One region of the Paenibacillus sp. p3-SID867 genome, then DNA from elsewhere that is predicted to be linked to it. Evidence: riboswitches for the same ligand, from Rfam matches in the RefSeq annotation. Region 1 holds a riboswitch; each other region holds the start of a gene.
The links. A riboswitch is a leader RNA that binds a small molecule or an ion and turns the genes downstream of it on or off. The one in region 1 is predicted to bind cyclic di-AMP.
Positions count from the first base shown of each region.

Region 2: another riboswitch for cyclic di-AMP. It lies ahead of M4D81_RS29090 (C40 family peptidase); the one in region 1 lies ahead of M4D81_RS07645 (C40 family peptidase).
Region 3: another riboswitch for cyclic di-AMP. It lies ahead of M4D81_RS31395 (resuscitation-promoting factor); the one in region 1 lies ahead of M4D81_RS07645 (C40 family peptidase).

Region 1 is NZ_JAMBDM010000003.1:319,432-323,690, forward strand. It holds gene M4D81_RS07630 (copper homeostasis protein CutC) at 1-333, shown strand, start outside; gene M4D81_RS07635 (ROK family protein) at 369-1,322, shown strand; gene M4D81_RS07640 (DIP1984 family protein) at 1,717-2,244, opposite strand; cyclic di-AMP (ydaO/yuaA leader) riboswitch at 2,504-2,634, shown strand; gene M4D81_RS07645 (C40 family peptidase) at 2,638-3,114, shown strand; gene M4D81_RS07650 (stalk domain-containing protein) at 3,341-4,259, opposite strand, start outside.
Region 2 is NZ_JAMBDM010000021.1:11,058-15,316, reverse strand. It holds gene M4D81_RS29105 (DsbA family protein) at 1-525, shown strand, start outside; gene M4D81_RS29100 (disulfide oxidoreductase) at 526-978, shown strand; gene lgt (prolipoprotein diacylglyceryl transferase) at 1,372-2,277, shown strand; cyclic di-AMP (ydaO/yuaA leader) riboswitch at 2,530-2,662, shown strand; gene M4D81_RS29090 (C40 family peptidase) at 2,666-3,142, shown strand; gene M4D81_RS29085 (flavin-containing monooxygenase) at 3,407-4,259, shown strand, end outside.
Region 3 is NZ_JAMBDM010000027.1:11,506-15,764, forward strand. It holds gene M4D81_RS31385 (HD domain-containing protein) at 1-451, shown strand, start outside; gene M4D81_RS31390 (TatD family hydrolase) at 549-1,313, shown strand; cyclic di-AMP (ydaO/yuaA leader) riboswitch at 1,519-1,733, shown strand; gene M4D81_RS31395 (resuscitation-promoting factor) at 2,005-3,192, shown strand; gene rnmV (ribonuclease M5) at 3,378-3,929, shown strand; gene rsmA (16S rRNA (adenine(1518)-N(6)/adenine(1519)-N(6))-dimethyltransferase RsmA) at 3,926-4,259, shown strand, end outside.

The sequences.
Region 1 (4,259 bases):
TTCCACCGGGCTTTTGATGAATTGGAGGATCAGTTCGAAGGGCTGCGTACATTGCAGAAATACCGGTCGGTTACCCGCGTCCTAACGTCTGGCGGACCGCAGCCTGCACCGCAAGCCATCCCGAGAATTCGGGAGCTCGTGGAACATACGGCAGGAAGCGAGCTTAAAATATTGGCAGGCAATGGCCTGAAGTGGGAAATCATACATGATTTTCTCGACCAGACCGGCGTGAGCGAGGTGCATTTCGGCTCCGCTGTCCGGTATGGCCGATCAGGGCTGAAGCCCATTGATCCGGTTGAGCTGCGATCATTGGCTGACAGCTTACATCAATAGAAGTAGCAAACCTATCGGAAACAGGTGAACAAAAATTGCAAACCGTATTGAATAAACAGCAAGAATTTGTGGTTGGCGTTGACCTTGGGGGTACGAAGATCGCGGCAGCGCTCTTTGATTCCGAAGGACAGCTGCTGAACCGGGAGCAAATGGAGACGGCAGGCGCGCGTACGGCCGAAGAAGTGGTTACGAGAATTACGAATATGATTCGCAGCGTCTCGGGCGGCCAATCGCTCCGAGGGATTGGCATGGCTTCGCCGGGAACGGTTAACAGCCGGGAGGGCATTGTCATTCACGGGACGAATCTGCCGCAATGGACGAATGTTCCCCTCAAAGCATGGATGGAACGTGAGCTGCATACGGAAGTTCAGGTGCTGAATGATGCTAATGCAGCCGCATGGGGAGAGTATGTAAGAGGTGCTGGAAGAGGGGCGACGAACATGGTGTACGTGACGCTGAGCACCGGTATCGGCTCAGGCATCGTGCTGGATGGGAAGCTGTTCCTGGGCAGCAGTTCCTTTGCTGGGGAACTGGGACACCATATCATTGATCCCAGCGGTCCGCAGTGCAATTGCGGCAGCCACGGCTGTTGGGAGGTATTTGCTTCTGGAACAGCCATCGGACTCGCAGCATCCCAGCGAATGCTTACCCAGCCAAGTGTCATATCAGAACTGGCTGCAGCCGATGCGGGAGTGAACGCCAAGCATGTATTCGAGGCCAAACGTCTTCAAGACCCCGTTGCAGTGGAGGTCATTGATCGTGCCATCTATTACATGGCGCTTGGACTGGTTAACGTCATTCACAGCTTTAACCCCGATCGCATCGTCATTGGCGGGGGTGTGAGCAGAGCAGGTGAGCTGTTGTTCCCGCAGCTGCGGGAAATGACGGATAAGCTGGTCATGCCGTCCTATCTAGGTACGTACGAGATCGTTCCTGCAGGACTTCGGGACGATGTTGGTCTGGTTGGAGCTGCGGCTTTGTTCCAGTAGCATAGGCCTGAAGAGAATGATACGAATAGGATCAATGATAAATAGATACCAGAAAGAGCGCTCGGAATGACGACGTAGTATCAAGTTACCTAGCTAAAGAGAAATCAACAAAAGCCGCCCTTCTGAGGGCGGCTTTCCAATTATTTATAGAGAGAGCGGGAAACGGAGCGATCATTTATTTGCGTCATAAGTCCGTAACATGTAACAAGTGATAGGCGTGAACCGTAAACCGTCATCCGTTTGCGCTGGAGTCGATTTTTTTGGTTTCTGGTTAGGGTTGTTTGTATCCGACAAACAATAAACGGTTGCTCGCACTTTCCCGCCCGCCGGCGGAAACCGCCGGCTCCAAACCCGCACGTGGGGTGACCTGCAGGCTTGGAGCCGGCGGCTGTCGCTATTCCATGTACTTGGATGCGTCAAACGTAATCAGAGACGTATGATTGGCATGCTCAATCAGCGAAGAGAGCTTGGTTACCTCGCGTTCCTTCTTGCGGGCTTGCGCCTGATATGCATCCGGATCGTATAAGGCGACGTTGAACAGCGTTATGGCACCGTCTCCGCTGCCACGGCTGCTCTGGCGCTCCAGCTTCTTGCGGGAGCCGAGATGGGCAAGCTGTCCGATATCGCTGCGTATTTGTTTGGCCAGCTCGATCGCTTCCATGATCGTAATGTCGGAGCCGTTCCAGGGAATAGTCTGCGTGGTATTGGAGATTGCCATCAGCAAATCCAGCTTCCTATAATCCGCTGCGGCCGCTTCGATTTCTTCCGTAATGGCATCCACGCTGCGCGTAGGGTATTCCGCCGTCTCCCCTTTTTCAATGATCGTGCTGCTATTGTTCAAGCGTTCCGACATCAACTGATTGATGAGACGGTTAATTGCTGCCCGGACAGCTAGTGCTTCTGCCATCGTTATTTGACTCATAAGTGATGGATCACCTCTTTAATTTCATTTCTATTATGTAAACGTAAAGATTTGTAAAAAGTTGCTAGATTAATAAAAAAAGCAGCGCGAGAAGAAAAACAGAGTTACATAATTGTCATGACTGAGTGAGAGGGTGAACTAAAATCCGACCGAAATTCTTCATCATTACGACAGCTCCGAACATAAAACGATAGATTTTTAGGATATGATTGACAGCATCCTTGCTTGTATACTATATTAAGAGAAGGTTACAAAACGTTAATGAATTTTGCCGAATTTCGTTTGTGAAAACGGGGGAACCGTCTTGGGTGAATTACTCTTGTATAGAGAGTATAGGGAACCTTCAACCGAACCCTTAGCTAACTCCGTAGGCATCGAAGGAGAGAACATATTTTGAAGAAGTTTGTCATCACTTTGCTAGGGTCTGCAATTATTTTTTCTTCTGGTGCCGTTTCAGCATTTGCTGATCAACAACCGAATTTTCAGTATCAAGTGAAGCAATTGGTAGGAACTCCATACAAATGGGGCGGAACAACTACCAGCGGGTTTGATTGCTCCGGATTTATACTGTACATGTTTAGAAATTTCGATATTGATCTTCCGCGCACTTCCCAAAGCCAGGCTAAAGCGGGCGAACATGTGGATCGTGAAGATCTGCGGGTTGGAGATTTGGTATTCTTCAATACAAGCGGTAGCGGAATTTCCCATGCAGGCGTTTACATTGGTGACGGACAATTTGCACATGCTTCCAGCAGCAAGGGAGTCAGAATCAGCAAGCTTAGCGATTCCTATTACGAGCCGCGTTATGTTACGGCACGTCGTGTTTTGAGTCAAGAAAACTATGCAAAGCTGGTAGGAAGCGCAAGCTAATTGGATAACGCAGCCATTTAGGGTACGATACATAACCAGAAAGCCTGACAAAGGGATGACCTTGTCAGGCTTTCTTTTTTAGATATTGGAAAGTATAAACTTCGAAGCTTGTGACTTTCTGATATCGCAAGAAAAACTTCTACTAACTGCGGTCTGTCATCTGTGAAAGTACGTCGATAGACGTTTTTCTTACTATAAGTCGATCATCCCACAAGGGGGTGTTCGGTTACTCCTTAACAACAGAGGCATTCACGGCAGCTTCCATTCCATTGTTATAGAGGCGGAACAAGCCTAGGCGCCAAAAAGCAGCACCTTTCAGGTCATAACGTTTGGCCAAGCCGAGTTTATCGTCCACGGAAGTGGCGGTTTCGCTAAATAGGCTGATGCCGAGGAGGAGCTTCTGCTTCGGGACGCCTGCTTGGAGTGCCGACTGAATCGCTTGGTCCACCAGACTGTTCGGTTCGGGAACCTGAGATTTGGTTCCGACCGGATTGTACTGATAAGCCATAATGATCAGGTCATCGGCGATGGAGGCCAGTGTTTTGTAATCATAGCCTTTATAAGCGCTGTTCAGTGGCGGCACCGCTAAGGATAGGGCAATGTCATGGGGCAATGCTGTCTTCAATTGCTTGACATAATCATTGAGCAGCTTCTGCTGTTTCACCGCATCCAGTTTAAAACCGAGCCCTTCAAAATCAAGCACAACTCCGCCAAATCCGTTCTCCGCTACCGCGGCTGTGATGCCTTCAATGGACTTTTGGCGCAGGCTGCTGTCGCTCAGAACTTTGGTTAATTCACCATTTCCGTCCAAGGCGTAAACCATAAGATATGGTTTAATCTCCCGATCTGCTGCGTTTGCCACAATCGATTGCGGGGTAACGTCGCCGTCCGAAGCAGGCAGGCGGTATTCGTTACCTTGAAGCGTAAACTGACCTTCACGATCGATACGGCTCCATCCAAAAGCGACTGAATTCATCGATCCCACGAGATCCAGCTCTTGGTAGGATTCTATTGCATAGAAAGCTCTCAAATGCATGTCGCGCTGCGGCGATACCAGGGAGACTGTACGAGTCGCCTGGTTCCAGCCCACATCAACGCCGAATTGGCTGCTGAACGAGCTGAGCGGGATCAGCACACGGCCTTCC
Region 2 (4,259 bases), on a different contig from region 1:
CTAGGTGACAAAAATGCAAAAGTTTCAATCGTGGAGTTTGGTGATTATAAATGTCCCTCCTGCAAAGCGTGGGGAGAGAATATAATGCCACAACTCTCGAAGGACTTTATCGAAACAGGAAAAGCATCATTTTCCTATATTAATGTTCTTTTTCATGGTGAAGAATCAAAAACAGGCGCACTCGCTGCAGAGGCGATACGGTTGCAAGACCCTGAAGCATTTTGGACATTTCATCATGAAGTATTTAATGCACAACCTGAAACAGAGCAGCATGATAACGCATGGCTAACCCCAGACAAGGCGTTGGAGCTTGCTAAAGAATATACACCTAATATCGATCTAGCGAAGCTTAAAGAAGATATGGGAAGTAAACAAATCGAAGACCAAGTTGGTTTAGATGAGGAATTAGTCCGTGAATATAATGTACAACAAACACCCACGATTATGATCAATAATGTTATGGTATCGAACCCGTTTGATTATGAGGAGATATCTTCCTTAATCAATGCGCAACTTAAGGAATAGATGGGAGAGGATCGAGTAGTGGGAGTACGTGACAAAACAATATATTTAGCCTGGGTTGTCGCACTTACAGCAACGCTTGGAAGTCTCTATTTTAGCGAGATAAGGGGGTTTATTCCTTGCGAATTGTGCTGGTATCAGAGAATACTAATGTATCCACTCAGTATCATTCTTGGAATTGCTGCCTTTTACAGTGAGACAAGCATAAAAAAATATGTGCTTCCACTTTCGATTTTTGGAGCATGCGTTTCCTTATTTCATTATTTGGAGCAGAAGGTCCCTGGATTTGCAGAGATCAAGCCCTGCACGAACGGGGTGCCGTGTAATGTACAATACATTAATTGGTTTGGTTTTATAACGATTCCTTTTCTCGCACTAGTAGCCTTTATTTTAATTACAATCTTAATGGTACTCACTAGATCTGAGACTGGCGTGAGCCCAAAATCAGGCAACTAATTGCTAAAAAAACACCAAAACCACTACTAGAATCAGTACTAGTGAGATAATCGTTGTCAGCGTTGCACCAAGTAACCAGGACACCTTGTTCTTCACAAAAAGGGATAACATTAAGTGAATGATAAACGGACTGATATAATGTGCTATCATATGAACGGTTTTGTTGAAATGAATAAAGTAGATATCCGTCAGAAAAACGATGCTAATCATAGTAAACAGTAACAGTGAGCTAAAGATGATAATCCTAGGCTTGAGAAGTGAAAGAAAAGAATCATTGTTCAACATGTATCGCCTTCCTTATGTGAATATAGGGTGTTTAATCGTAATTTCAACATTAATTATGAACTACTCAATACATCGGTTACAAACGATGTGGGATTGAGGTGAGAGGGTTTGTTCGATGCGATTAGTCCAATTGCATTTCGATTAGGGCCAATTCAATTATACTGGTACGGAATTATCTTAAGCGTAGCAGCTCTCATTGGTCTAATCGTCGTTATTCAAGAAGGCAAGCGGTATCAGATCCATCCAGGGTTCTTTTTGGATATGGTGCTAGTTGGCGTGCCATCGGCTATCGTCGGGGCTAGAGCTTACTATGTCATATTCAAGTGGGAAGATTACCGCGATAACTTTTGGGATGTTTTCAAAATATGGAACGGTGGAATCGCCATTTACGGAGCTTTAATCGGAGCGATCGTTGCTATGATTTTTTTCTTTCGTATACGTGGCTATAATTTTTGGCGTATCGCAGATCTATGTGCTCCGGGTTTAATTATAGGACAATTGATCGGGCGTTGGGGAAATTATATAAATCAAGAAGCTCATGGAGGGCCAGTATCTGAGGATTTTCTCAGGACAACACTACACTTGCCTAACTTTATTGTCAATCAAATGAATGTCGAGGGCATCTATTATCATCCGACCTTTCTGTATGAATCCATTTGGAATTTGGTTGGTTTGTTGTTGCTCTTATGGTTGAGACGCCAGCCTTTTCTACGTTCAGGTGAGTTATTTTTGACTTATTTCACTTGGTATTCCATCGGGCGGTTTTTTATCGAAGGACTGCGTACCGACAGTTTAGCATGGTATGCCTCTAACTGGCTTGCAGATTTGATGAAATTACTTTGGTCACCGATGGGGCTTATGTTCCAGGAAGGCGAAATGAGTTATGGTACAGTTCGTGTCTCGCAGTTATTGAGTGTCTTTATTATTTTAATTGCCATTTGCCTCATTGCATACCGAAGGTTTAGAAACCATCCTGAACGATATGCAGATCCAATCGTCTCTAACAAATCTTAAAGATTTCAATTTAGGCAGTCGAACCAGGTTCGACTGCCATTTTAATTTCTATCCTCCGCAAAATTGTTACAATATTGTTTTTTTTATTAGACCGTTCAAACCAGCTATTCTTCGAATAATGTAATGATTTAAGTCCATTAAATAGGAGAATATGAACGAATCACAACATTTATTGGAGGAGGGAAAGAAATTAAAAGATAAGATTGACAAAAGGGTAATAAATAGACTACATTATGTAGGGTTACAAAAAATTCATAAATTATGCCGAGTTTCGTTTTGAAAACGGGGGAACCATTTTTGGGTGAATTATTCTTGTAGTAAAGGGAGTATAGGGATCCTTCTACCGAACCCTCAGCTAACTCCGTAGGCATCGAAGGGAGAAAAAATCTTGAAGAAAATTTTACTGTCGTTGTTAGGGTCTGCCATTATATTATCTTCGGGAGCAGCAAGTGCGTTTGCGGATAATCAACCTAAGTTGACTACTGAAGTAAGTAAAGTCGTTGGAACACCCTATAAATGGGGAGGTACAACTTCAAGTGGTTTCGATTGTTCCGGCTTTATTCTGTACATTTTTGATAAATTCAATCTAGATTTACCACGTACATCAAAAGCTCAGGCCAAGGTAGGCACTCCAGTGTCCAAAGCTAATCTGAGACCGGGTGACTTAGTTTTTTTTAATACGAGTGGCAAGGGCATTTCTCATGCTGGAATTTATATTGGTAATGGTCAATTTGCACATTCGTCCAGCAGTAAGGGTGTAAGGATAAGTAAACTTTCAGAATCCTATTACAAACAGCGTTATGTAACAGCAAGAAGAACCATTAGTCAAAAAAGTTACACGATGATGGTCGGAAGTTACAACTGAAATAATTAAAAAGAACAAGCCCTTCATTTATGAAGGGCTTGTTTTATGATTTCAATTCAATGTTACCCTCATGGCTTGCAATCGTGTTTCCTTCTTAGACATACGTTGGTGCTTATTATTTAAGTGTACAAAAACTAATGACTTGATGCCTATTTAGAAGATGTGCATTTCTGCCGATACTCAATGTTGGGATATTCATTATTGATGAATAAATGCTCATATGATACTTTAAATAAAAATATTAAAAGGAGGGATGATATTTATATGTTAGATGTTATAGTCATCGGTGGAGGTCAAGCCGGGCTTGCGGCTGCTTACTATCTCAAACAAAAATCTGTGGATTTTCTCATCCTTGATGGTCACAAGGAGGTTGGTGATTCTTGGAGAGATCGCTATGATTCTCTTCATCTGTTTACGCCAAGAATGTATAATAGTCTACCAAGTGTTCCCTTTCAAGGTGATCCTCAGGGTTTACCACATAAAAATGAGGTTGCAGATTATTTGAAAGATTATGCGAATCGTTTAGAGCTTCCTATTCAAAGTAATACACAAGTTACATCATTAACCATGAACAATGGTATCTTTGAAGTCTCCACATCGGAGGGTACATTTAGATCAAAAAAGGTTATAGTAGCCACCGGTCCTTTTCAGAAGCCACTTGTACCTTCCTTTCATGATAAGGTAGGAGATGCAGTTATACAATTACATTCTTCTGAATATCGAAATAAGAACCAACTTAAAGAAGGGGTTGTTTGTGTTGTAGGTGCAGGAAACTCCGGGGCCCAAATTTCCAGTGAATTGGCAGATGATTTTGAAGTGCATTTGTCCGCAAGCAGTGAGATCCAATATAAACCGTTACATATTTTCGGCAAGAGTATTTTTTGGTATTTTGACAAGGTGGGCTTTCTAACAGCAAACCGCAAAAGTATGTTAGGTAAATGGTTGCACGCAATGCCAGAACAGATATATGGAAAGGAGTTAAAGCTGCTCATTCAACAAGGAAGGATAAAACTCCATGCAAGGACGGAAAAGATAGTGGATCAAAAGTTATATTTTCAGAACGAAGGAACTCCTATACATATCGACAACATTATCTGGGCTACAGGTTTTAAACGTG
Region 3 (4,259 bases), on a different contig from region 1:
TCTGCGCCTTGATGAAGCTCTGATCCAAACGGCCTTTCTGCAATGGACGGAGGAGGAAGATCCTCTTCTTAGCGAATTATGCGGCCGTTTCATGCACCGAAAGCTCTACAAATATGTAGAAATCGACAACATCGATCTGGAGACCATCGACGGGATACGCCACGCATTCAGTGCCGTGGGATTGCATCCGGAATATGACCTGGAGATTGATTTTCCAACGGATCTTCCTTATGATAAGGTTCATTCCGATATGCCGCTTAACGAGAAGCAAATCCTGCTTCTGGATCGGCATGATGAGCTGAAGGAAATCTCGGAGGTATCCGATATTGTACGCTCGATCAGCGGCATTCATAAAGGACGGTACCATCTTTATTATCCGGAGGAGAAGGTAAGTCCGCTACTGGCTCAAATGCCGGAGAAGATAGCCAGTGTTTTCAAACAACAACATTAACCTAGGTGGAATACAGAAACGTTGGGTTTATTTGCAATTTACCCAGCTAATGGAAGATATACGACACAGAAACGACAGGAAGGAGAGTGTGGATTTTATGTTGTTCGACACGCACACTCATATGGATGCTCCCCAATTCGACGAAGACCGGGAAGAGGCAATCCAGCGGGCGCTCGAAGCCGGCGTGACCCGGATGATCAATATTGGATTTAACCGGGAGACGATTCCGACTACGATGAAGCTGGCAGAAACTTATGATTTTATATATGCAGCGGTAGGCTGGCATCCTGTAGACGCCATTACCATGGAGGATCATGACCTGGATTGGATCGCCTCTTTGTGCAGTCACGAGAAAGTGGTGGCTATAGGAGAGATCGGTTTGGACTATTATTGGGATACGTCTCCGAAAGAAGTTCAGCACCGAGTGCTTCGGCGCCAGATCGGACTGGCCCGGGAATTGAACATGCCGATTGTCATTCATAATCGGGATGCGCATGAAGATATCGTGAGAATTTTGCGCGAGGAAAAAGCCTCCGAGGTGGGCGGTGTCATGCATTCCTTCTCCGGAAGCTGGGAAACGGCCAAAATATGTCTCGATATGGGATTCCATATTTCGTTTGGCGGGCCGATTACCTTCAAAAATGCAAAGCAGCCCAAAGAGGTTTTGGCGCAGGTTCCGCTTGACCGATTATTGATCGAAACGGACTCCCCTTACCTAACACCTCATCCCTTCCGCGGGAAACGAAATGAGACTGCTTATGTAAAATTGGTGGCGGAGGCGGCAGCCGAAATTAGAGGGTTGTCCTATGAGGAATTGGCCCAAATTACCACCCAAAATGCGCTGGAACGATTTGGTATTTAACGAAAACGAGAGCAAAAGCAATGAAAAAGGGAGCATTTTCGATTAATTAAAGTTTTTTAATCAGAAAAGGCGTTGATATTACAATATTTTAACCTTTTACATGAGAAAATGTGGTTGAATGTTGCTTTACAACCTGCATACAAACAGGATATCATCTTTTCAGTGATAAGAAGCTGCGATGTGCAGATCGCGGCCGAATATTTCATGAACCGTCTCGCTTAATCTCCGAAATTCTGGGGAACGGGGGAACCGATACCGCCGTGCATACTGGTCTGAATGCGCGCAGCTGTATTTGATTTCTTTTTCGGGTCTTTGGGGTGAATTTGAAGGATCTCGCCATGAGCGGGTATCCGGATCTAGGGCGTCTCTCTTACGTCCGAACCCGACAGCTAACTCCGTAAGCGAAATAAGAGGGGAATTCTCGTGCATACCATTTCCATGATTCTAATCATCAGGAAGCCACGTTAGAGCCTCTAGTACTCTTTCAATGGCTTTCTTTTATTTTTGAATAATGGAGAGGGGATCATCATACTCTTGGTAAACAAGGGGTGGTGGTACATGGACGGAAAGACGGGAATTGACGCAGGGTGTAGATAGATAGCAGGGCGCCTTGTGAGAAAAATTGCTATAGTCACGTCAAATGCATTCATGCGTTTACCTAGACGGCGGGACTATGAAGGAGGATGGAATAGTGGGCATTTTTCAACCTGAAGAAACCCATGAATCACAATCATCCAGCATGTCTTACGCATTGAGATGGAAGCATGACAATTTGCGTCAACTGATGTTGCTCGGTGCCATGGGTGCCGTTACGGTATCACTTCTCATATCGTTGGTCGTACATGATCAGGCAGGCAAGGAGGTTCAGCTTGTCGTCGATGGTCGTGTCACCACAGTAGAAACACGTGGATCATTGCTGCAGGAATTGCTGGATGAGCAAGCGATCACGTTGAGTCCCCAGGATCAGATTTCGATGCCTTTAAACGGCGCGATCCAGGATGGAGACCGGATCATCATTGACCGGGCAATTCCAGTCAAAGTTACAGTAGGCAGCACAACCAAAACCATATTTACATCCCAGGATACGGTTGATCATGTACTTAAAGAGGCTGGTATTACGATCCAGGGTGAAGATATAGTACAACCGGCACAGAACACGAAGCTGACCAGCAATATGATTATCGATGTCGTTCGCGTCACGAAACAAAAAGTTAAGGAGACGGAGGATCGCAATTTTCGCGTGATCAAAACAGCCGACCCATCGCTTGAGAGAGGGGATAACCGCGTTATTCAGCGGGGCGAGCCTGGTCTCATGGTGAACCATTATGAGAAGGTCTACCACAATGGCAAGCTGGTTTCCAAGACGAAGGTCTCCCAAGAGATTGAACGCAGAACGAAGGATAAAATCATTGCCGTTGGCACGAAAAAAGTGGAGAAGCCTGTCATCGTCCAGGCGGCAGCCACCGATGTAAAGGCTAAACCGGCTAAATTGTCCGGCACGAAAAAAGTAACGACCGCCAAGGCTGTCGAAAACAACGTGGTTTCTCGGGCAGGCGTTGATTTTAAATACAGCAAGGTATTGAACAACGTGTCGATGACGGCGTATTCCGCTGAGCAGCAGGGAATCGGCACACGCACGGCATCCGGCACACGCGTTACAGAAGGACGCACCATCGCCGTTGATCCTAACATCATCCCGATCGGCTGGTGGGTCTATATCGAAGGCATTGGCTTCCGTCGTGCAGAAGATACGGGCGGTGCCATCAAAGGCAACAAAATCGATGTTTATTATGATTCACTGAAATCGGCCATAAATTTCGGCCGGAAGAGCGGCCGCACCGTTTACGTGATCGGTCCGGTTAAACCTGAATTGAACTAGACGCATGAATTCCAATTTACAATACCATTCTAATGCTATACTATTTAGCTTATAATATATAATGATGAAGAAGAGGGAATATTTCCTCTTCTTTTGTTTTGTTAAGAACGGAGTATATAGGGCTAAGATGGTAGAACCTAGAGGTTGTACAAGCCTGTTTTCTTGGGAAGGAAGAGAACAAACGCATGATTAAAGAAGTGATTGTTGTGGAAGGCAGAGACGATACCGTTGCCATTAAAAGGGCCGTAGAAGCGGATACGATTGAAACGGGCGGCTCAGCGATCAATAAACAAATCCTGAAACGCATAGCGCTTGCTCAGGAGCGCAGAGGCGTTATTATATTAACCGATCCTGACCATGCAGGGGAGCGGATCCGCAAAATTGTGGATCAGGGTGTCCCTGGCTGCAAGCATGCCTTTATTCCGGAAGCGGATGCTACCCGCAAAGGGGATATCGGCGTAGAGAATGCCTCGCCGGAAGCGATACGGCGTGCGCTGGAGCGGGTCCATACCTCCTTTGAGGGCGGAGAGAGCCTGATCAGTCTGGAGGACATGCTGGAGGCAGGATTATCAGCCCATCCGGAGGCGGCTGCAAGGCGTATGACGATGGGAAACCTGCTCGGGATCGGATATTGCAACAGCAAGCAATTCCATAAACGATTGGCCATGTTTCAAATATCGCGGGAAGAATTTCTGGCCGCACTTGCACAGCTGGAAGAAGGGGGCGTAAGCCAATGAATCGGATCGAGGATATATCAACACCAAGACGGACGAAGGAGATCATCACGCGGCATGGATTCTCCTTCAAGAAGAGTCTGGGTCAAAACTTTCTCATCGATCAGAATATATTGTATAAAATCGTGGAGGCTGCAGGACTGGATGAAGATAAGGGAGCGCTTGAGATCGGTCCTGGGATCGGTGCGTTAACCGAGAAGCTGGCACAGACGGCAGGAACCGTCACCGCGGTCGAAATTGATCAGCGCCTGATTCCCATCCTGCTGGAGGTGCTGGAGCCCTATGAGAATGTGAAGGTGCATCATGGGGATGTCCTGAAGGTGGATCTTCATG